Regions from separate parts of the Staphylococcus sp. IVB6214 genome, predicted to be linked through region 2. Evidence: predicted binding sites of a transcription regulator. Region 2 holds the regulator's gene; the other holds the start of a gene.
What was found. Region 2 encodes NrdR, which represses ribonucleotide reductase genes. Its sites were predicted from a motif close to AACACNATATATNGTGTT; they were not measured.
Positions count from the first base shown of each region.

Region 1 (12,159 bases), 800 kb from region 2:
CTGGTTCACTTAACCCTGGGAACTTGCCATCCCCCCAGTCAAAGTTACCTGCATCCACGATGACACCGCCCATTGACGTACCGTGACCACCGATAAACTTCGTTGCTGAGTGAACCACAATATTTGCACCGTACTCAATCGGACGGAATAAGTAGGGTGATGCAAATGTATTATCGACGATGAGCACAATACCATGTTTCTTTGTCACAGTGGCTAAAGCATCAAAGTCATCAATATTCCCTTCTGGATTACCGATTGTTTCAATGAAAAGTCCTTTTGTATTTGGACGGATTGCTGCTTCAATTTGTTCCACTTTCGTTGTATCTACTAATGTCACTTCAATGCCAAACTTAGGTAATGTATGACTGAAAAGCGTGTGTGTGCCACCATATAATTTGTCACTAGCTACGATATGATCGCCATTTTGTGCTACGGCTTGAATAGCATACGTTATTGCTGCCATACCTGACGCCACTGCAACACCCGCAACGCCACCTTCTAATTCGGCAACACGTGTCTCTAACACTGCCGTCGTTGGGTTTGTTAATCGTGTATAAATATTCCCCACTTCTTCTAACCCAAATAATCTTGCTGCATGCCCTGTATCATCAAATGTAAATGAAGTCGTTTGATAAATCGGCAAAGCACGTGACTTGGACACTGCATCTACCTCTTGTCCTGCATGTAATTGCAATGTTTCAAATTCGAATGATTCCGCCATATGATTCCCTCCTATAAATAAAAAAGCACACAGGCAAATCTCAACTTGTATCAAGATTTCCTGTGTGTATCTATTCGTATAATCAATAGTCGATTTGATTATAAAAGACTTATCTCTCAGGTTCGTATCACCTGCAGGAATTAGCACCTAACTCAATAGGTTGCCTGGTTTCATAGGGCCTGTCCCTTCACCAATCTTGATAAGATATATTTATTGTCACCTGTTACTTTTTAAATGTAACGCTATCATATATCAGAAAATTCCGAAAGTCAACCAATCTTTTTCGAATTCCGAGATATTTATTCAACATAGATGGCACGTCCTACCGAGAATGTTTCTCTAAAGGTCGGCATATGAATTACCCGTTGGTTCAGCGAGCCACGATAGGCAAGATTAGGACGATAGAGATGTTGTATAAACATCCCGTCCACAAGGACATCGATATTTTGAAGGATTGTCTTGCGTTCATCATCTTGACACCACAAATACTCGAGTTGATAACCTGTCCACACCCAAATGTCTTTCGTATGACCAAAGTGATGACGAAACGCACGGATTAACGGTACAATAACCGCTAAGTTGCAGAAAGGTTCACCACCGAGAATGCTCAACCCTGAAATATACGAAGGTTCACAAGCTGAGATTACTTCATCGATAATCGGATCCGTGAATGGTTCACCATAACGAAAATGTTGTGCTGCGACATTGTAACAACCCGGACAACGAAACGGACACCCCGATACATAAAGGCTGCAACGAACCCCTTCACCATCGACAAAACTATGCGTTTCAATTTTGGCAATGTATCCGGATCCCTGTATTAACGGTGCGCCTTTCATGATTTCGGCACCTTCATATGTTTAACCCGTGCACAAATCTCCTTGTGTCGTCCTTCAATCGTTGGGCGTTGCACTGGGTTACCAAGATAGCCACATGTTCTTTTCACTACATCAACCGTTTCGGGGTCTTTGTTACCGCAGTTTGGACAGCAATACCCTGTGTCTGTCGTATCAAAGTCACCTTCAAATCCGCATTCATAACAATGGTCGATTGGAATATTCGTTCCTAAGTAACTGACACGATCATATGAATAGTCCCATACCGCTTCTAACGCCTTTTTGTTGTGGTCTAACTTCGGATACTCACAGTAATGAATATAACCCCCGCTCGCATAGTGTGGATAGTCTTGCTCAAAGTCCAACTTCTCGAACGGCGTCACATCTTTGCGCACATCATAATGGAAAGAGTTTTGATAATAGCCTTTATCTGTTACATCAGGTACCGCACCGAACTGCTCATAATCTAAACGACAAAAACGATCGGTCAATGATTCACTTGGCGTACTGTATATGCTAAACCATACATCATGTTCTGCCGTCCAAGCATACTGATAGTCACGCATTGCCTTTAAAATATCAATCGTAAATGCCTTAGCTTCTGGATTCGTCTCCCATTCAGGACCATAGAACACGGTCGCCACTTCATAAAGACCAATATATCCCATTGAAATTGTCGCACGCTGGTTGTCAAATAACGTAAACACATCATCTTGTTCTTGCAAACGATATTTAAATGCACCATGCTTGTACAAAATCGGTGCATTATTCGGTTCAGCTTGTTTCACGCGCTCAATACGAAACGCCAACGCATCATGTAGAACATTCATACGCTCTTCAAAGAGTGACCAGAAATGTGCCTTGTCGCCATTTGATTCTAGAGCAATACGTGGCAGATTCAATGTCACAACACCTAAGTTACAACGTCCGCTATTCTCATACTCCCCTTGTTCATTTTGCCAAGCAGGTAAGAACGAACGACAACCCATTGGCGCCTTGAAATCTCCTAAAAGTTCAACCGTCTTGTCATAATTCAAAATATCCGGATACATCCGCTTCATTGAGCATTCTAGCGCTAATTGCTTAATGTCATAATTGGGATCAGTCGGAGCGAAATTCACGCCTTTCTTAATTGAAAAGACAAGTTTTGGGAAAATGGCTGTTACACGATCTTTTCCTAACCCTTTGATTCGTGTTTGTAGAATCGCTTGTTGGATTTTACGACTCATCTCATCCGTTCCCAAGCCGAAACCAAACGTCACGAAAGGTGTTTGCCCATTAGACGTATAGAGTGTATTAACTTCATATTCTAAACTTTCAATCGCCGCAAAAATATCTTGCGTCACTTGTTCATCGACATAGCATTCGATATCTTCTGGACGGACATATTTTTCTGCCATTGCACGGTGTTTACGTTCATTATGTATCGCATATTCACTGAGTACTTCATCAATTCGATCAATCGTACAGCCACCGTACTGGCTGCTTGATACGTTCGCAATCATTTGCACAAGTTGTGCCGCTGCCGTTTGAATCGACTTCGGTGATGTTACATGTGCATTCCCAATTTGAAATCCATGTGCCAACATATCTTTCGCATCGATCAAACAACAATTCGTCAGTGGTTGAAAAGGGTGATAATCTAAATCATGAAAGTGAATTTTTCCTGATTGATGTGCCGCAGCCACATGTTGTGGCAACAGATGCATCAATCCATATGATTTTGAAACAACACCTGCAGTCAAGTCACGCATTGTAGCAAATGTTTGACTGTCTTTATTTGCATTTTCATTCACAATTGTCGGATCTTTTGTGATCAGCCCTTTAAGGTCTTTTTCTAACTGATTCATATTTACACGCTTCTTCCTACATATAGTGTCTGATACTCATTTTAGATACTATATATAGTGTTTTCAACTCACAACAAAGCTGTTAACTGATTTGTCATTTCTTTGAGAACGTTATGTGAACTTTACACCTTGCACAATTATATGTTGATCATTACATGCGTTTGCACCATTCATTTTCTTAACAATACAAAAAAGCGCTACACCCCTTATCTCAGAGTGTAACGCCCCAACTATCTTATAATATGAAATCTAGAATGCCATAATATATGAAGAACATCTTTTTGCTTAATTTTGTTAAATAAAGAATTAAAATGATAAGTGTTGATATAAATATCACTGATTTATATTTCTTTTTTTCTTCCTTTTCTTCCTTAGATTCTTCACTTTCTAAATAAGCAAGCAGTTCAGCTTCAATCTCCTTGTTGATTGCTTCATTCGGATCTTCATGCTTTTCATCGACGACATCATGGTCCTTTACTTTTTCTTCTGTCATCTGACTAACTCCTTACTACTATTTTTTAAATACATGCTGATACTGTACATATCCTGACAAGTAATGCTCAATATCATCAATTCGTACGCGATACCCGTGGTGCTTGATAAAGAAACTATTCAAAATGCGACTTGGATTTTTGAAATACATCGCAATTTCAGGGTAGAAAAAGCCTGTGCGCTCGTAGTCTGCTCGTGTATGAATCGTATCTAAAAACTTCTCTTCATCTAATAGTTCATCCACTAAATGTTGGTACCCTGATACTTTGGCCTTTTCAACTAAATGATATGTTGCCATCAACATCTCTAGGAATGTCGGGAAGGTTGTCTCCCTCTGTTTCATATAATCTAAATATGAACTTACGTTGTTGATACCAAATCTGAAGTATTTCTCGTGTGGTGTCACTTGAACTAATTCGTTCGTACAATAACCAAGCCAGTGGTCATGATACTTCCAATAATCATTTTTGATGAAATGCTCAAACAATGTTTGCACTGTCTTCAACCAGCGTTCGTCATGATCTTGTTGATACAATCGTAATAAACCAAGTGCTGCTTCCCCATCGTAATACACGATACGGTACTTCTCTTTAACTGAGAAGTCTGGGTAATTTAAAATATGCACCGTTTCACCCGTAGTGTCATCAATCATCTTCAATACACCTTCTGCAACACCTTGTGCATATTTCAAGTAGCTTGTATTTTTACCGCCGTGTTTTATATACTCACACACTGCAAAAATAAACGCAGCATTTTGCCCAAGTTTTATCTCATTAATATCTTTCGTATCATCAAAGACAAATTGTGCGCCTGTCTCATCCGTTGCAATATAATGTTTAATAATATACTCAATCGCGCGTTCAACCGGCTCTAAATCTTTCCCTAAGTATGATAAGCCTTCTACCAACGAATATGTCGAAGATGAGTGACGTAATATATTATAGAAGTTGATCGTATTATCAAAATGTGGGAAGTAACCATAAATGTAACGACCGTCTTCTTGCAACATACCTTCTAAAAATGTTGTACTATGAGCGATTAGGCGATCCATCTCTACATTTAAATCGTCTATTTGACGAAGGTTTTTTTGATAGCCTTTACTGTGAAGTCGATAGACACCTTCTCCATCAAAAATGAACCCTTGTGTATAGAACTTTGTGACTGTCTCACCTTTATATGCCGCAATGCTAAATTTGCGACGATGACCTGTGTATTTCTTCATATAGTTGTTGATATTGTCTTCTGATAAATACATGTTTGATGTCCCTTTTTCAGGACGAATAAAAGCATTCGCATTAATCTCTTCTGGCAAAAATGTCAGATACCAATTTTTATCCAATGCGATACCAAAATCTACATAGTTTCGTCGTGTACGAACCAATTCTTCTGCTACATCATCGAATAATACAGATTCTGTGTCTGTTACGATATCAACCTTAATCCACTCCGGAAACTTGCCTACTTTTGATCTAAACTTTTGACAGTATTTATGAATATCTCGATCAAGATGACGACGATTTTTAAATAGACTGACTTGTGCTTTCCTATCTGGAATACCTAAACTAATGAAAACATAGTCATACGCCAACGACTCTTGTTCAATTTTTTTAACAAGTGCTTGAATATTATTTTCTAGCGTCATACCTCTTCTCCTTTTAATCCCATTTACTATACTTTACAAGTATTTAAAGAATTCTGCAACGGTTAATAAACGCATGATAACTTAAAACATTCTATGTCTATACATTGTAAAATCTGTATTAAATAAAATTACGATAATAGATATATATTCTATTAATATTATTCAATACTTTCACAATCAATATAATACGTTCTGAAACATAATATTTTTAACTTAAACATAAAAAAGAAGCACCTCATATCGTTATGAGATGCTTCTTCTGTGTTCTGGAATCATCCAGATTTTTATCTATTAGTCTTGGATTTTACTTATAATGGCGGAGGAAGAGGGATTCGAACCCCCGCGAGCCGTTAAGCCCCTGTCGGTTTTCAAGACCGATCCCTTCAGCCGGACTTGGGTATTCCTCCATATCTCGAACACAATAACCATAATATAATAGCTACAATATAATGTCAACACTATTTTCAAATTTTTTCATACTTTTTTTGCAGCTCATGTTTGATATTCACTTCTTACTAAGATACGCTTATTTTATTCATTTGTATTTTGTTCATAAAAGGAGCGACTTCCATTGATTCATCGATTATTTCGAAACCCATGGCATATCATTATCGGTATTTGCCTAGTACTAACTATCGTGCTCATCAGCTTCACTTATTGCAATGCATCCTTTTATCAAGTACCCATTGGGAAAGTGACAAAAGTAACATCGCATCACAGTAAAAAAACAGTTGATGAACAACATAATCGCGACATACATTATACAGATCAATTATCAGTCAAACTGTTAAACACCTCTCAAAAAGGGGCAACTTTGAATGTTGAACATCAGTACAATGCCTCTCATACTGAAGCTCAGCCATACCGCGCAGGTGATCGACTTCTACTACATATCAATACATCAACAAATGAAGCTTATGTTGTGGAAAAGAAAAGAGATACGCTTGTTGTGACAGTATTGAGCGTATTTATACTCGCCTTACTTGTCATCGGTCAAAGAATTGGTCTACAATCAATGGCTTCATTAATAATGAACACTGGAGCAATTCTAGTTGCGGTATGGTTATATAACCAAAATCCAAACCTAGACCTATTTCTTTTGATGAGTATTGCAGTGGTTGTAGCAACGAGTCTGACGCTAACACTCGTCACTGGATGGCAGTCACGAACAATTGTGACGATTGCGAGTACCCTACTCGGTACATTTATATGTGTGGGTATTGCGTGGCTCGTCATTACCTTAACGAATAGTCAAGGGATCAAATATGAGACAATGAGTTTTTTAACAGTGCAACCTAAAATGATTTTTCTTACTTCCGTGTTGGTTGGTACGCTTGGCGCGGTGATGGATGTCGCCATTACGATATCGAGTGGCATGTATGAAATTTTACAGCGCACACCATCCATCTCGACGCAACGTTGGATTAAAGCGGGCCAAAATATTGGAAAAGATATCATGGGGACAATGACGAATATTTTATTATTTTCCTATTTAGCAGGAAGCCTTCCGATGTTGTTATTATTTTTAAAGAACGGCAACACATTGACATACAGTATTTCAATGAACTGGTCTCTTGAGATATGTCGCGCCATCACAGGTGGTATTGGCATTGTACTAACTGTGCCACTTACCATTCTTCTTATGCAAATCTGGCATCGCTGGAAAGGGGGAAGCATCTAATGAATGCGATTTTGATTCTGATGCTCATCCTATTCATCTTGATGAGTCTACTTGGTGGAAAAACAGGCGTCGTTTCGTTTTTTACTTTGTTTTTGAACTTTATCATTCTATTTCTCACACTATTATTTATTGTGTTCGGGGCACCGATTTATATCATGTGTTTCGTTTTCAGTCTATTAATCGCAGCCGTCAACCTGTTTCTTCTGAACGGTGTCAATATCAAAACGGTTGCTGCTTTTATTGCAAGTATTTTCACTACATTACTTATGTTGGCAGCTATTTATTTTTCAGTACAGACTGGACATCTACAAGGTTTTACACCTGAAGAACAAGATGAAACATATGTGTATTCTTTAAATATTGGTATTAATATGACACAATTTATGATATTTACAGTCATATTAGCAGTTATTGCAGCGGTTATTGATTTGGCAATCACAATCAGCTCACCCATGTTTGAACTGCATGTGACAAATCCTGCATTAACACGGAAGCAACTCTTTGTTTCTGGTATGCGTGTTGGTAGAGAAATATTAGCAACTTCTGCAAATACAATCTATCTCGCCTTTTTAGGGGGGTCTCTAACATTACTATTTTGGTTTTTTAACTTGGATTATCGCTTAGGCCATCTAATAAATACCAAACTCTTCACACAAGAGATCATTACGATTGCACTTGGCGGAATTGCAATTGCGATATGTATCCCTATTACCGCTTTTATGACAGCAACGTTACTCACACGGCCAAAAAAATAACATCTGGAACATTGATGATACGAACTGCTTGAGATTGGGACAAAATTCTACTGTTAAGGCATTTTCCAAAGTACAAATTGCTTACGTCTCATCTCTAAGCAGTTTGTTTATATTTCATTAACCATGCCACTCTTCATTACTTTTTTATAAAATTTTTACACAAAAACATAAACAGTGCTTCAAAAGACGTTCAATATGCTATAATCATCACTGAAAACTTATATTCTAGGGGTATATTTAACTATGTTAACTATTAAAGAAATCAATGACATCCTTAACGGCAAAACGATTAACGTGGATCAGCATAATGAAAATAATATTATCGATGACTTCGAAACCATTTTTAACTATGTCAATTCAAAACGCACGGCATTCTTTTCACCGAATAAAAAAACTTGGTCTCGCTTTTTAGGTCGAGGCAAAAATGCACCAGACGGTAATGATCTGATCAACCTTGAACAAGAAGATATTGGACTAATCATCACTGAAAAAGAAGTAGAGGGATTACATCACCCCATTCCACAAATTATTATCGAAGACTCTGTTGCATCTTTAAAAAAATTAGCAATTTATATTCGTAATCAGTATACAAATCCACTCATCGCAATCACTGGCTCAATGGGTAAGAGTTCTACACGTATGATTACTACTTCACTCTTACAAGACTATCATGTGTTAGAAAACAGAGGAAACAACAACGTGCGTGGGGCAATTTATTCAAACATGTTGAAGTTAATTAAAAATCCTGACTTTGCGGTTATTGAAACATCTCTCAATGCCATCAATTATATTGAAGATACTGCTGTGAATTTACGCCCTGATGTCGCTGTGATAACAGGAATTGGCGCAGCGCACTTTTCATCATTCCAAAGCATAGAAGAAATTGCAAAACTAAAGGCACGTATCTTTAACGGCTTATCTGAAGATGGGATTGCCATCATTAATGGAGACACATTGTTTGTTGACTATTTAAAGGAGCAAGCAGCTAAAAAGACAAATAACGTCTTTACGTATTCTACCGTAACATCATCTCATGCTGATCTTACACCAGAATTCATCCAATATCAGAAAGGATCTATTCATTTCGGTATTTCAGAATCTGATAGTATAGAAACCTACAAACTCAATACGATTAGTTCAGGTATGATTTCTAATACACTTGGGGCATTACTCGCATTGAAAAAACTCGGCGTATCAATTAACCCTAAAGCGTTAGAAGACTTCCAACCATTCTCAAAAATACTCAAAATGAAACAAATTCAAGCACAACATCATCAATTAACACTTATCGATGATACACATAACGCTTCATTACCAGCAATGATTAATGCTATCAAAGCTTTCGATACACAAACACAATTCTTCAAAGGAAACAAAATCATCGCAATCGGTCAGATTAGTGACTTAGGTGATAAAGCACGCGCAGTACATGAAGAACTGATTCCTGTTTTATCAGAATCAAATGCTGATTACATTCTCTGCTTGAATAATGATTTGCGTCCAGTGGTTGGTCAAGTGAAAAACAAGAACATCACGTGGTATGCAAGTATTGAAACGATGATCAATGACTTGAAGTTTTTATGTAACGAAGACTCATTGACATTGTTGAAGTCTTCCAGCGGTGGTACAGACTTCCCCGTGCTCGCTCGAAAGCTACCGCACGTATTATCAGCCAATCGCATTCAATATCAACAAGCTGAGTTGTTTGATGAAATGGCTCGCTTAGGAGAGAGCTATCTCATTATTGATAACGAGACGCTTGAGATTACTCGCGCGCATAACGCTAACAATTCAATGACAATTGATGGGATAGGTCCATTTATCTTCTATCTGTATGCTATGGACCATAACGTCGAGAACACGACACAACCACTCAAAGAATGGGGAACGAACAATCAGACATTCTATACAGGGCGCCCTATATCGACATATGCGCTCTTGAAATATGCTACAAATAGTCCACATCCGTCTGTATTATATGAATTGTCGGATCGTTTATTTAAAAACTTCCGAAATCGAAGTCAGTATACACATCAATTGATTGAGAAATATGATTTCAATCCATCTGTATCAATCAATCTTACTGGACGATTTATGAAAAAAGAACGCCAAAGTTTTTCAGTCCATGACTTGTATCAAATATTGAAAGATTACCAATATGACTTGTTCCGCTTCAGCAATACATTCATTGTCGGTCATAAACATAAAAGCGGATTTATTCGTGGGTGTGATCAAACGATCATTTTCACTTCTCATACTGATCCAGATGCACTCAAATCTTTAATTACCTTCTAATAACAAAATCGCACCACTACACATATGTATGTAGTGGTGCGATTTGTTATTACTTCTTTATTGTACAACCACACGGTCTTTCGCTGTGATTGTGATGACTTCATTCGGGAAGAAAGATATTTGTGTGGTACCAGCATCATAAAATGCTTCTTCGTCTACATGTTTTTGAATATCTTTCTTATTGTCTTTAATTTTTTCAATCTTAAGTACTAAGTCTACCAATTTTTGATTTTTATCAAAGCCTAAAATAACATCATTTTTCTCATAATATGCAATGCCTGCTTCTGTTCCAATCGACTTCACATTTTTGCCAAGTGCTTTATCCATATCTGCTTTTGTCGATTGACCCACTTTTAAGCCTTCATATTTGAAATTGTCTGCAGCTAATCCTTGATAGAAGTATTTATCTTTCAAGGCATCATTATTTTTGTGATTAAATGTTCCTTTATAACTATAATACGCCTTTTGTTCTACCTTTTTGTCAGTTTGTGTTGATTTATCCGCAGCGTATGAAACTGAAACGCCACCTAATAACAATCCTGTTGATACACCTGTCGCAACTAGCATCTTCATATATTTATTCATTTGAGTCACTCCTCTTTTCTTTCGTTCATCATAGGGTTCTACAATCACACGATATCGTATTCGCTATGTCATATAGCCATCGTTAATTTTCTATTTGATGGCATATTACTTTTATACGATATCTTAATCGTAACAAACTCATCATCAATATACACGTATTTCACTGTATCATGTCATAAATAGCCGTATAATAGTAAAAAACACAACAACTATGTGTACAATATTTAAAAAAGGATATATATTATACTGTATCCAAGATTATTGAAGTTATAAGGAGTGACATGGAATGGCTAAAAAATCACAAAAAGGATTGAGCGTTCTATCAACTGTTTTATCAGGTACAACAATCGCATTAGACAGTTATAACTACTACGTTTATCGCTCAAAAAACAAAAAACTAAGTTATTTATCTTTAGGACTTGGTTCTGCCGATATGTTGTTAGATTTCTATCTATCATTTAGTGCCAAAAATAAATTCGTCAAAGCTTGGTCACTATTCTCGCTCAGTCGCCAATTACGCGCACAAGCTGATAAATTCAAATCTATCAAGAATCAATAATGATAAAAGCAGTCAATCTCATCATGTAGAGATCGACTGCTTTTTATTTTAATGAATATATTTAAATGCTCGTACGCTATAACTTGGTATTGTACGATATGTCAACACGCCTGGTCCTGCGCTATAATTCATCTCTGATACAAGAATACTGCCATCACTATTGATACGTTCAACATAAGCAACATGTCCATAATAACCAAGATCAGATTGTAAGATAGATCCAACTGCTGGTTGATTATTTACGAGATAACCATCTCTTACAGCATTATTATCCCATGTATTTGCATTCCACCAATATGTACTGATTGCACGCCCTGCTGCTTGTCGCTTATTAAATACATGCCACGTACATTGTCCCCAGTCATAGTAATTTTTATGATTGAAAACAGGCGATGTGTTGTAAGCTGTTGTTGTCACTGTCGTTTGTGCTTGAGAACTTGTTGTTCCAGTCACTTTCAACTTTTGTCCTGGAAAGATCAAGAAACTATTTAAGCCGTTCAAGTTCATAATATTTTGGTATGTTGTTCCATATTTTGACGCAATCAACCCCAGTGAATCTCCCGGTTGTACCGTATAATAAGATCCACTTGTCGTCGTATTAGCAGTAGTTGTATTTTGACGTTGTACTGCTTGATTCGATACTGCTGACCCACTGACTTTTAACTTTTGACCAGGATGAATCAGAAATCCTCTCAAGCCGTTCAAGTTCATAATATTTTGGTATGTCGTCCCATATTTTGACG
Region 1 is NZ_CP094723.1:2,091,992-2,104,150, forward strand. Features, by position in the region: gene MUA51_RS10290 (O-acetylhomoserine aminocarboxypropyltransferase/cysteine synthase family protein) at 1-721, opposite strand, end outside; SAM riboswitch class I at 828-927, opposite strand; gene nrdG (anaerobic ribonucleoside-triphosphate reductase activating protein) at 1,021-1,560, opposite strand; gene nrdD (anaerobic ribonucleoside-triphosphate reductase) at 1,557-3,407, opposite strand; gene MUA51_RS10305 (hypothetical protein) at 3,643-3,900, opposite strand; gene MUA51_RS10310 (poly(glycerol-phosphate) alpha-glucosyltransferase) at 3,919-5,541, opposite strand; tRNA gene MUA51_RS10315 (tRNA-Ser) at 5,856-5,948, opposite strand; gene MUA51_RS10320 (YibE/F family protein) at 6,116-7,222, shown strand; gene MUA51_RS10325 (YibE/F family protein) at 7,222-7,977, shown strand; gene MUA51_RS10330 (Mur ligase family protein) at 8,221-10,272, shown strand; gene isaB (immunodominant staphylococcal antigen IsaB family protein) at 10,330-10,857, opposite strand; gene MUA51_RS10340 (hypothetical protein) at 11,144-11,416, shown strand; gene MUA51_RS10345 (LysM peptidoglycan-binding domain-containing protein) at 11,465-12,159, opposite strand, start outside.
Region 1: a site for NrdR is predicted at 3,452-3,469, ahead of nrdD (anaerobic ribonucleoside-triphosphate reductase). Genes of this name have one in related genera too.

Region 2 (12,159 bases):
TTCTGTATGGAATTATGAATTTGCAGGTGATTCTCGTATTGTCGATGTTCACATCAGTCATTTGCGAGATAAGTTAGAAGAAAACCCTAAGAAACCACAGTTAATTAAAACAGTGCGTGGTCTCGGTTATAAACTGGAGCGAGAGAAATAAATGATTAAATTCTATCATAAATTATTATTGCTACTTACAACGCTAATTGTTGTAAGTTTTCTTATACTTGGATTTTTTGTTCATAACAGTATCTATACAAATACAATGGATGATCAACAGATGCGCGCGAGGCAATCTGCTCAACTGCTTCTTGCTGCCTATCGAGAAAAAAATGAGATTCATGCTGAACAACTAGCGAAACAGATGCATGTCAATGCATTGTTAATTGAAGATGATCAAGTAAAGAGAAGTCATTCACAGACATATCCGTCACTCGATAAAGAGAAATCGATATTGTTAGAAAAGCTTGAAAGACAGTCTACGATATATGAATGGAACAAAAAGTCTGGCATTTATACATATGGACAAAAAGAAAATAATCAGATTTTATTAATACGTGGGCATTCTGATATCGTAACGGAATTACAAATGACATTTTGGAAGTATTTAATTTTTATCGGTATGTTGACACTTGGTTTTATCTATTTTATCGTTCGGTATATTCATCGCACATATATTAAACCGATCAATGAAGTATCTTACGCTGCCTCTCTATTATCAGAAGGGAACTATCATATTCGTATTCCTGAAAGTAATGTAAAAGAGACAAAAGAACTGTATCACGCTATCAATGTGTTAGCACGTCGTTTGGAAAAGCTGAACCATGCACAAAAAATGCAACGAAATCGACTGCTAACGACATTAGAAAATATTCCGAGTGCTATTTTGATGATTGATAAAAAGGGTGAAGTCGTCGTAGCAAATAAAACATATATTGATATGTTTCATAATGGAGAGAATGTTGAGCAACGTCATTATGAAGATGTGTTAGACAGTAATTTGAAAAAGTTAATTGTTGAAGGATTTAAAGTTGAAAAAGGAATATATCAACAAATTGAACTTCATTTGAATGATATTCATCAGAAATTTTTTGATGCGGCTTGTGTGCCTATCCTGACACGTAAAAAGAAGCGACTTCAAGGTATGGTGATTGTGTTACATGATATCACCGCATTGAAAAAACTTGAAAATTTACGTAAAGATTTCGTTGCGAATGTGTCGCATGAGTTACGAACACCGATTACATCGATAAAAGGATTTGCAGAGACATTGATTGATGGTGCGAAGAATGATTCAGATTCTCTTGAAATGTTTTTAGATATTATCTTGAAAGAATCGAACCGCATACAATCACTTGTAGAAGATTTGCTTAATCTATCAAAGATTGAACAAAATCCAACATTGGAAAAACATCGCATCGATTTGTCACAAGTTGCACGTGATGGTTTATCAATGATTCAGCCCATTGCAGATGCCAAGCAGATTACACTTGTTGACAAAATTGCACCACATATTTATGCAATGGCAGATGAAGATAAACTTACACAAGTAATTGTTAATTTAATGACAAATGCAGTGAATTATTCACCTAAAAATAAAAGAGTGACATTGCGTGTTTATAATGAGACACAACAACATGTAATAGAGGTAATTGATGAAGGAATTGGCATTCATCAAAATGAGAAATATCGTATTTTTGAACGTTTTTATAGAGTTGACAAAGCGAGAAGTCGTGATTCAGGTGGGACAGGATTAGGTCTTTCTATTACGAAACATATTGTAGAAGCTTATCAAGGAAAAATAGAAGTTGAATCTGAGGAAGGTAACGGTTCGATGTTTAGAGTTGTGTTACCGAATCAAGTTAAAGGGAAGTAATATCAAGCTGGGATTTCATGATTATATCATTTCATGACTTGCCAGCTTTTTGTATACACTGGACTACAACGTTGCGTAATAGGGTTTCACCGCATTCTATGATAAAATAAAAGCACTACTATTCTTGGAGGTAAGACTGTGGATAAACTGATACTCATTGATGGTAATAGTTTAAGCTTTCGTGCTTTTTATGCTTTGCCATTATTACAAAATAAAGCAGGTATTCATACAAATGCGATTTATGGATTCGTTCGTCTTTTAGAAAAAGTACTTAAAGAAGAACAACCGACGCACGCTCTTGTTGCATTTGATGCAGGAAAAACAACGTTTCGACATGCAGATTATGCAGACTATAAAGGAGGTCGTCAAAAAACACCGACGGAATTAAGTGAACAGTTTCCATATATTCGACAATTATTAGCAGCCTATGGCATTAAAACCTATGAATTAGACAACTACGAAGCAGACGATATTATCGGTACGCTTAGTCGTGAAGCGGATGAAGCGGGTATGGAAACAATTATTATTACGGGTGATCGAGATTTAACGCAATTGGCATCGGAAAACGTAACCATTTACTATACGAAAAAAGGGGTTACAGATGTTGATCATTACACCCCTGCATTTATCGCAGAAAAGTATCAAGGATTAGAGCCAAAACAAATTATCGACATGAAAGGTCTCATGGGAGATGCATCCGACAATATTCCAGGTGTTGCGGGTGTTGGAGAAAAAACAGCGATTAAATTGCTCAATCAGTTTGGTACTGTGGAAGCAGTGTATGAAGATATTGATGCAGTAACAGGCAAAAAGTTAAAAGAAAAATTATTGACGAGTAAAGAAGATGCACTCATGAGTAAAAAGCTTGCAACTATCCACCGTGAAAGTCCTATCGAAGTGGCACTTGCTGATACACGTTTACCAGAATCACATGATGAAACAGACAAAATCGCACTATTTAAGGAATTAGAGTTTCGTCAAATGTTAGATGAAGTGGATAGTACACCTACTGAAGAAACGCCGTCAAAGACTTTTGAAATATCGACAGATCTTAAAATGATTGACTTTGAACAGTTGGATGAAGCAACAGTGCATATTGAAGTGGCAGGTGCCAACTATTTGAAAGATGACTTATTAAAGTTCGGTATTTTTGATGGCACTCAGTATGTAGTGTCTTCAATAGAAGATTTAAAGGCATACCAACCTGCAATTGATTGGTTATCAAATACTAAAACATCGATTACCACATATGATGCGAAAAAGTTATATATTGCAATGAAACGTATAGATATTGATTTACAAAATGTTACGTTCGATGCAATGTTGGCAAGTTACTTAATTGATCCGTCACAAACGATTGAAGATGTGAGTTCAGTGATGTCACGTTTCGCGAATACACATGTACAAGAAGACGTTGCAATATACGGCAAAGGGAAATCATACCAAGTTCCTGATGATCACGTATTGCATACACACATTGCATCAATTTTGGATGCAATTGCTACTTCAAAAACTGAAATGATTACGGTGCTAGAATCGCATCAACAACTAGACCTATTAACCGAACTTGAACTACCACTGGCTCGTATATTAAGTGAAATGGAGTTCACTGGTATATATACAGATAAAGAAACGCTCCAAGCGATGGAGTCAGACCTACAACAGCGTTTGGATCAATTGATTGAGAAGATTCATGAACAAGCGGGGGAAACGTTCAATCTCAACTCACCAAAACAACTGGGTGTCATCCTTTTCGAGAAGCTAGAACTGCCAGTCATTAAAAAAACAAAAACAGGTTATTCAACAGCTGTTGATGTGTTAGAAAAATTGCAAGGACAACATCCAATTATTGAAAATATTCTCACATACCGTACATTGTCTAAGTTACAATCCACATATGTAGAAGGTTTACAAAAAGTAATCTGGGATGATCATCGCATCCATACACGTTTTAATCAAACACTTGCGCAAACTGGTCGTCTATCATCTGTTGATCCCAACTTACAAAACATCCCGATCCGATTGGAAGAAGGGCGCCAAATCCGTAAAGCATTCAAGTCTTCACATGAAGATTATGTGATCTTAGCTGCTGACTACTCACAAATCGAATTGCGTGTATTGGCACATATTACCGGTGATCCTACTTTACAAAAAGCATTTATTGATAATGAAGATGTGCATACGACAACAGCGATGAAAGTTTTTAATGTTGAAGCAGACGAAGTCACATCTTTAATGCGTCGTCAGGCGAAAGCTGTCAATTTTGGGATTGTGTATGGTATTAGCGACTATGGTCTGAGTCAAAGTTTAGGAATCACACGTAAAGAAGCCCAACAATTCATTGATGATTATCTCGCACACTTTCCAGGTGTCAAAACATATATGGAAACAATCGTACAAGATGCGAAACAACAAGGGTATGTAGAAACACTGTTACATCGTCGTCGCTATATTCCAGATATTACAAGTCGAAACTTTAATAAGCGTGGTTTTGCTGAGAGAACGGCCATGAACTCACCAATTCAAGGAAGTGCGGCGGATATTATTAAAAAGGCAATGGTAGATTTTCATGATGCTGTCCAAGATACCGATTTCAAGGCGGAATTATTACTTCAAGTACACGATGAGTTGATTTTTGAAGTGCCAAAAGACGAAGTTGAGCGATTCAGTCAATTCGTTGAAGATATTATGGTGAAGGCATTGGAATTAGATGTCCCATTAAGCGTCGAATCACAAAATGGCGCAACTTGGTATGATGCAAAATAGATAGAAAGTTGGGTGAACTATGCCAGAATTACCAGAAGTTGAACATGTAAAACGTGGCATTGCACCACACATTATGGGTCAACAGATAGTTGATGTAACATTTTCAAATAAAGTAGTAGCAGGTAAAAATGCAGGCAAGGAAACCATTATTAAAGGTATGCATTTAGAAGATTTTAAAACCAATACGATAGGCTATACGATTCAAGATGTCACACGACGTAGTAAATATTTATTGTTTACACTCGGTTACGGCACGAATGAACGTATACTCATCTCACATTTAGGGATGGCAGGTGGTTTCTTCGTTGCCAAAGATGTAGAAGATATTATCATTGCGAACTACCGAAAACATTGGCATGTGATTTTTCATTTGGATAATGGCCTGAAGCTAATTTATTCAGATATTAGACGATTTGGCGAAATTCGTAATGTTGCACAAATTTCCGACTATCCATCCATTACGGAGATAGCACCTGAACCGTTCTCTAAGGAAGCAGAAGTGCACTTTCTTAACCAGTTTTCAAATAAAAAATTTCACAAAATGCCAATTAAACAAATGATATTGGAGCATCGTGTGATTGCGGGTTGCGGTAATATTTATGCCTGTGAGGCGCTGTTTGATGCGAAAATCAACCCACATACCATTGCCAATACATTATCGATGGCACAGCGACAAAAAGTTTTTCAAAGTGTTGTAAAGGTGTTGAAAATGGGTATAGAGAATGGTGGGACGAGTATTTCCGATTATGTCCATGCAGATGGTCAACGAGGAACGATGCAAAATAATTTGAAAGTATATAAGCAAAAGACGTGTTCTGTTTGTGAAAGTGAAATTGTCACGGCAGTTATTGGTGGCAGAAACACACACTACTGTGAGCAATGTCAATGTTAGAAAGAGGGAAATTATGCCAAAAGTGATAGGATTAACAGGAGGAATTGCGACGGGAAAATCAACAGTCGCACAATTGTTATCAGCGCACGGTTTCAAAATTGTAGATGCGGACATCGCATCACGAAAAGCGGTCGAAAAAGGATCTAAAGGCTTGGAACAAGTGCGTGAAGTGTTTGGAGAAGAAGCGATTACTGAGTCTGGCGAGATGAATCGTCAGTATGTAGGTGAACAAGTCTTTTACGATAGTGGCTTACGTGAAAAATTAAATGCGATTGTTCATCCAATCGTGCGTGAATTGATGGAAGCGGAGAAAGAACAGTACTTAGCTGAAGGACACAATGTCATTATGGATATCCCATTATTATACGAAAATAAATTGGAAGATACCGTAGATGAAGTGTGGCTTGTGTATGCTTCAGAGCCGATTCAAGTGGATCGACTCATGGCACGAAATGATTTATCGATTGAAGATGCGAAAGCACGTGTATATAGCCAAATCTCTATCGATAAAAAAAGTAGAATGGCAGATGTCGTCATTGATAATCTTGCTACGACGTTAGAGTTAAAACAAAATGTTGAAAAGCTCTTAATTGAAAAAGGCTATATAGAACCTTATACAAATATAGAAGAATAAAGATGTTAAGCACATGGAGTCCTTATAGGTTTTCATGTGCTTTTTTAGGTGTAAATTTAGTTATTCAACAATCGAATAATAGGTTATAAATAAAAATAATAAAGAAAACGGTTTCATTTATTTCAGATTATGTTATACTCATTGATATAAGTATAACACATTTCTAAGGAGTGCTTTTTAACATGACGACAAAGATTGCGATTAATGGATTAGGTCGTATCGGCCGTATGGTATTACGTATTGCATTAAATAATGAGGATATTGAGGTAGTAGCTTTAAACGCAAGTTACCCACCTGAAACAATTGCGCATCTTATTAAGTATGATACAACACATGGCCTTTTCAATAAGCCAGTAGAAGCGACAGAGAATGGTATCAAAGTTGATGGGAAAGACATTAAACTTGTATCAGACCGTAATCCAGAAAATTTACCATGGGAAGAACTAGGTATTGATGTTGTAGTTGAAGCAACAGGTAAATTCAATCATGGTGATAAAGCAATTGCGCACATTAAAGCAGGCGCAAAGAAAGTTATCTTAACGGGTCCATCTAAAGGTGGAGACGTTCAAACAATCGTTAAAGGTGTGAACGATAAAGACTTAGATGTGGAGAAATATGACATCTTCAGTAACGCATCTTGTACAACGAACTGCTTAGCGCCAGTTGCTAAGATTTTAAATGATGAATTTGGTATTGTGAATGGCTTAATGACAACTGTTCACTCTGTAACAAATGACCAAAAAAACTTAGATAACCCGCATAAAGATTTACGTCGTGCACGTGCTGCATTTGAAAGTATTATTCCTACATCTACTGGTGCGGCAAAAGCACTCGCGCTCGTATTACCTGAACTAGAAGGTAAGTTACATGGTATGGCATTACGTGTACCTACGAAAAACGTGTCACTAGTTGACTTAGTTGTAGATTTAGAACAATCAGTGACGAAAGAACAAGTCAATGAAGTGTTCCGTCAAAATGACTTAGATGGTATTGTTGAAACAGTAGACGTACCACTCGTATCAGATGACTTTATGACAAACCCACATTCAGCAATTATTGATGCACCATCAACAATTGTGATGGGAGATAACAAAGTTAAAGTATTAGCTTGGTATGACAACGAATGGGGTTACTCAAACCGCGTTGTTGAAGTATTACAATTAATCGCAAAAGGTATTGCATAATTCATATAAAGATATCAATTCACCAATAGGCTGAGGCTTGGATCTATCATTCAAGTCTTGGCCTTTTTGTTACTCGATGAGAAAGAACAAGTATAAGCCAGTCAATTGTCGTGACGTCGATACCATTATCATTTGTTCCTGTCGCTTTTGCTATCTGTTGGTTTATAGTATAATGAAACAAAAATCTTTTGGAGAAGGTGACGAAGTCGTGAAATGTCCTAAATGTAACCATACACAATCTCGCGTCGTAGACTCAAGACATGCTGAAGATACGAATGCGATTAGAAGAAGACGTGAATGTGACCAATGTGGTACACGTTTCACAACTTTTGAACATATAGAAATGAGTCCACTGATAGTCGTTAAAAAAGACGCGACGAGAGAACAATTTAATCGAGAGAAAATTATCAACGGTTTGGTACGTTCATGTGAGAAACGCCCAGTTCGTTTTCAACAGCTTGAAGAGATTACGAATCAAGTGGAATGGCAATTACGTGAATCGGGTATAGCTGAGGTTTCATCACGTGATGTTGGTGAATATGTGATGGACTTATTAATGCAAGTAGACCAAGTTTCATATGTACGATTTGCATCAGTATACCGTGAGTTCAAAGACGTCGATCAATTGCTTGAATCGATGCAAGGTATCTTAAAAGACAACAACAAGCGAAGTGAGTCATAATGTCGTTATCGATGTATGCAAACACACTTAGACCCCATGATGGATTTCAAGTGATGCAACGGTTTCACTTGCAGCCATTGCACGATGAAATATTAAGTCGCCTATTTACACCGCTAATTGGTGCGCAATCTGTTGGTCTTTATCACTTTTTGAGTCAGTTCAGTACATCATCTACTGAAGAAGGATTAACACACTATACGTTGATGTCTGAGTTGAAGGTTAATTTGATGACTTTTAGAGACTATGCTGATTTATTAGAAGGTATTGGTCTCATGCGCACTTATGTCCGTCATTCAGATGAGACGACACAATTTATTTATGAGTTATTGCCACCGCCAAGTCCTAATGAATTTTTCAATGATCCAATGCTGTCGATATATTTTTACCAAGTCGTAGGAAACCAACGTTATCACCAATTGAAATCGCACTTTATATTACAGCCTGTTGATACAGAAGGGTACGTAGATGTGACGAAGAAGTTTACAGATGTATTCAAAGTGCCGAAGCAGTCATTTTATCAACCGGAGAAGCATCTCACTGAAACAGAATACAAGGGTGTAGATCTAACAGATGTGTCATTTGACTTCGACTTGTTAGCAGATATGTTGCAGACGCATTACATTAGTAAAGAAATACTAACTGAACCAACCAAGACATTGATTGTTCAACTTGCCACATTGTATCGTATTGCACCCGATCAAATGAAAACACTGATTTTAAAATCATTGAATAGTGACCAGACTTTATCAATCATTGATTTGCGCAAACAGGCACAGACGCACTTCTTAAATGGTAACCAACAAACACTTCCAGAGCTGAAACGTATGAATCCGACATCTAGTGCAGTGAATCAAGAAGTAGAGAAGCAAGAAGAAGTGACAGTGGATAGTTGGGAAGACTGGTATGATTTGATGGATAACACAAGTCCTGTTGTAATGTTGACCTCATATGGTGGTTCTGAACCACCGCTATATCAGAAGCGCATGATTGAAGAGTTGATGGAACGTGAAGGATTTAATTTTGGTGTTATTAATATTTTGTTGCAGTTTGTTATGCAAAAACTCGATAATAACCTACCAGAGAAGTATGTTTATTCTGTTGCATCCACTTGGAAAAAAAGTGGTGTCGTGGATGCCAAAACGGCACATCAAAAAGCGTTGGAAATTCAGCGTAATGAAGAAAAGGCACAGGAAAAAAGAAAGCAGCCTCAACGTCAGAACTATTCTAAAGGGGTTGTTTATGAAGAGAAACCACGCTGGATGACGCATCCGGAAGAATTCAAATCGAAAGATGAAGATATGGACGCGTTAGAGCGTGATCGCAAAGCTTTCCTGAAAGAATTACAACAAAGTAGAAAGGCGGGTGATGAATGATGAAATCATTTAACCAAATTATGGGATCGAATCATGCGATTCAAAAGCGTATTGAGAAGATTAAACGACAAGTGATTAATGATCCTGATGTGAAGGCGTTCCTCGAAGCGCATCAGTCGGAAATAACAAATGATATGATTGAAAATGATTTGAACATTCTTCAAGAATACAAAGACCAGCAGAAACATTATACGGATAACCATACTTTTGAGAACTGTCCTAACTTCGTAAAAGGCCACATTCCTGAATTGTACGTGGAACATCAGCGCATTAAAATCCGCTATAAACCATGTCCGTGTAAGATTCGACATGACGAAGAACGCATGGCACAAAGTATGATCACGTCATTCCACATGCACCCAGAAACATTGAATGCCAAATTGGAAGATGTTTATATGGATCGTCGTAACCGCTTAGATTTGGCAATGCAGTTTAAAACTTTGATTGATGATATTGTGAACCAGAAGCCTGTGAAAGGATTCTATTTATACGGTGCATTAGGTACGGGTAAATCGTTTATACTTGGTGCGATTGCTAATGAACTCAAAGAGAAGCATGTACATACGACGATTATTTATGTACCTGAATTTTTACGCATTCTAAAAAATGGCTTTAACGATGGCACAACTACAAAAAGAATTGAACAAATTCGTTCTGCAAAAGTACTCATACTAGATGATATTGGTGCAGAAGACATGACGCCGTGGACGCGTGATGAAGTATTAGGGCCTGTGTTACATTATCGTATGATTCAAGAGCTGCCTACATTTTTTAGTTCTAATTTGAATTTTGAAGAGTTGGAGGCCCACATTGCTCGTACAAAAAATGGTGTAGAATGGACGAAAGCACAGAGAATTATGGAGCGAATCAAGACGTTGGCAAAACCGTACAAATTAGAAGGCGAAAATTATAGAAACCGTTGAAAAATTGCAAAATAGCGTTATAATAGAGATAAATGAATCATGTTAATGAATTAGAGGATACGATAGGGTGTTCGTATTACACAGAAAGCTGCCGGTGATGAGAGTGCAGTTAATACAGCATTTTGTTACTCCCTCGAATAGATAGTATTTGTAATGAATACTCGGCTCAAGACCGTTATCTTATGTAGAGATGTTGCACGTGATGTGTGACGAATTTAGGGTGGTATCGCGAAGACCTCGTCCCTTTGGTGGGATGGGGTCTTTTTATTTTATCCATCATTACATAAGATAGAAGGGTGTTAGCGTTTGTTGACATGTGTGAAATTAGGAGGATGAATATGGCACAAATTAACGTACGTTTTCCAGATGGCAATAGCAAGGCGTTCGACAAAGGGATTACAACTGAGGACATTGCACAATCGATCAGTCCAGGATTGCGCAAAAAGGCAGTTGCAGGTAAATATAATGGGGAAATGGTTGATTTAACACGTCCACTTGAAGTTGACGGTGAGATTGAAATCGTTACACCAGGTAGCGACGAAGCATTAGAAGTGTTGAGACATTCAACAGCTCATCTTATGGCGCAAGCTTTGAAACGTTTATATGGTGATGTGAAGTTTGGTGTTGGTCCAGTCGTTGATGGTGGTTTCTACTACGACTTCGATATGCCTGAAAAAGTATCAAGTGATGACTTCGAAAAAATCGAAAAAACGATGGCACAAATTGTGAATGAAAATCATAAAATTGAACGTCAAGTCGTATCAAGAGATGAAGCGAAAGCATTTTTCAAAGATGATCCATACAAACTTGAATTGATTGATGCAATTCCTGAAGATGAACTTGTAACACTTTACACACAAGGTGAATTCACGGATCTTTGTCGTGGTGTACACGTGCCATCAACAGCAAAAATTAAAGAATTTAAACTCTTATCAACAGCCGGTGCATATTGGCGTGGTGACAGTAATAACAAGATGTTACAACGTATTTATGGTACAGCCTTCTTCGATAAAAAAGAGTTAAAAGCACACTTGAAGATGTTAGAAGAACGCAAAGAACGTGATCACCGTCGTATCGGTAAAGATATGGAGCTCTTTACAAACAATCAACTAGTCGGTGCGGGTCTGCCGTTATGGTTACCGAATGGTGCAACAATCCGTCGTGAAATCGAACGTTATATTGTCGATAAAGAAGTCGCACTTGGGTACGATCATGTGTATACACCAGTACTAGCTAACGTTGAATTGTATAAAACTTCTGGGCATTGGGATCACTACCAAGATGACATGTTCCCAGCAATGCAATTAGACGTTGACGAGGCAATGGTTTTACGTCCAATGAACTGTCCGCATCATATGATGGTATATGCAAATAAACCACACTCATATCGTGAGTTACCAATACGTATTGCGGAGTTAGGAACAATGCACCGTTATGAAGCGAGTGGTGCTGTATCTGGTTTACAACGTGTACGTGGTATGACATTGAACGATGCGCATATTTTTGTGCGTCCTGACCAAATCAAAGAAGAGTTTAAGCGTGTGGTTGAAATGATCTTGAATGTCTACGATGACTTTGGTTTCAAAGATTACAAATTCCGCTTGAGCTATCGTGATCCGGAAGATAAAGAAAAATATTTCGATGATGACGACATGTGGAATAAAGCTGAGACAATGTTAAAAGAAGCGGTTGATGAGTTTGGTTTAGAGTATGAAGAAGCAATTGGTGAAGCGGCATTCTACGGACCAAAACTAGACGTTCAAGTAAAAACAGCAATGGGTAAAGAAGAAACATTATCAACAGCACAACTTGACTTCTTATTACCGAAAAAATTCGAA
Region 2 is NZ_CP094723.1:1,288,494-1,300,652, reverse strand. Features, by position in the region: gene MUA51_RS06320 (response regulator transcription factor) at 1-151, shown strand, start outside; gene pnpS (two-component system histidine kinase PnpS) at 152-1,867, shown strand; gene polA (DNA polymerase I) at 2,006-4,633, shown strand; gene mutM (bifunctional DNA-formamidopyrimidine glycosylase/DNA-(apurinic or apyrimidinic site) lyase) at 4,653-5,525, shown strand; gene coaE (dephospho-CoA kinase) at 5,539-6,159, shown strand; gene gap (type I glyceraldehyde-3-phosphate dehydrogenase) at 6,342-7,343, shown strand; gene nrdR (transcriptional regulator NrdR) at 7,552-8,025, shown strand; gene MUA51_RS06285 (replicative helicase loading/DNA remodeling protein DnaB) at 8,025-9,398, shown strand; gene dnaI (primosomal protein DnaI) at 9,398-10,321, shown strand; gene thrS (threonine--tRNA ligase) at 10,660-12,159, shown strand, end outside.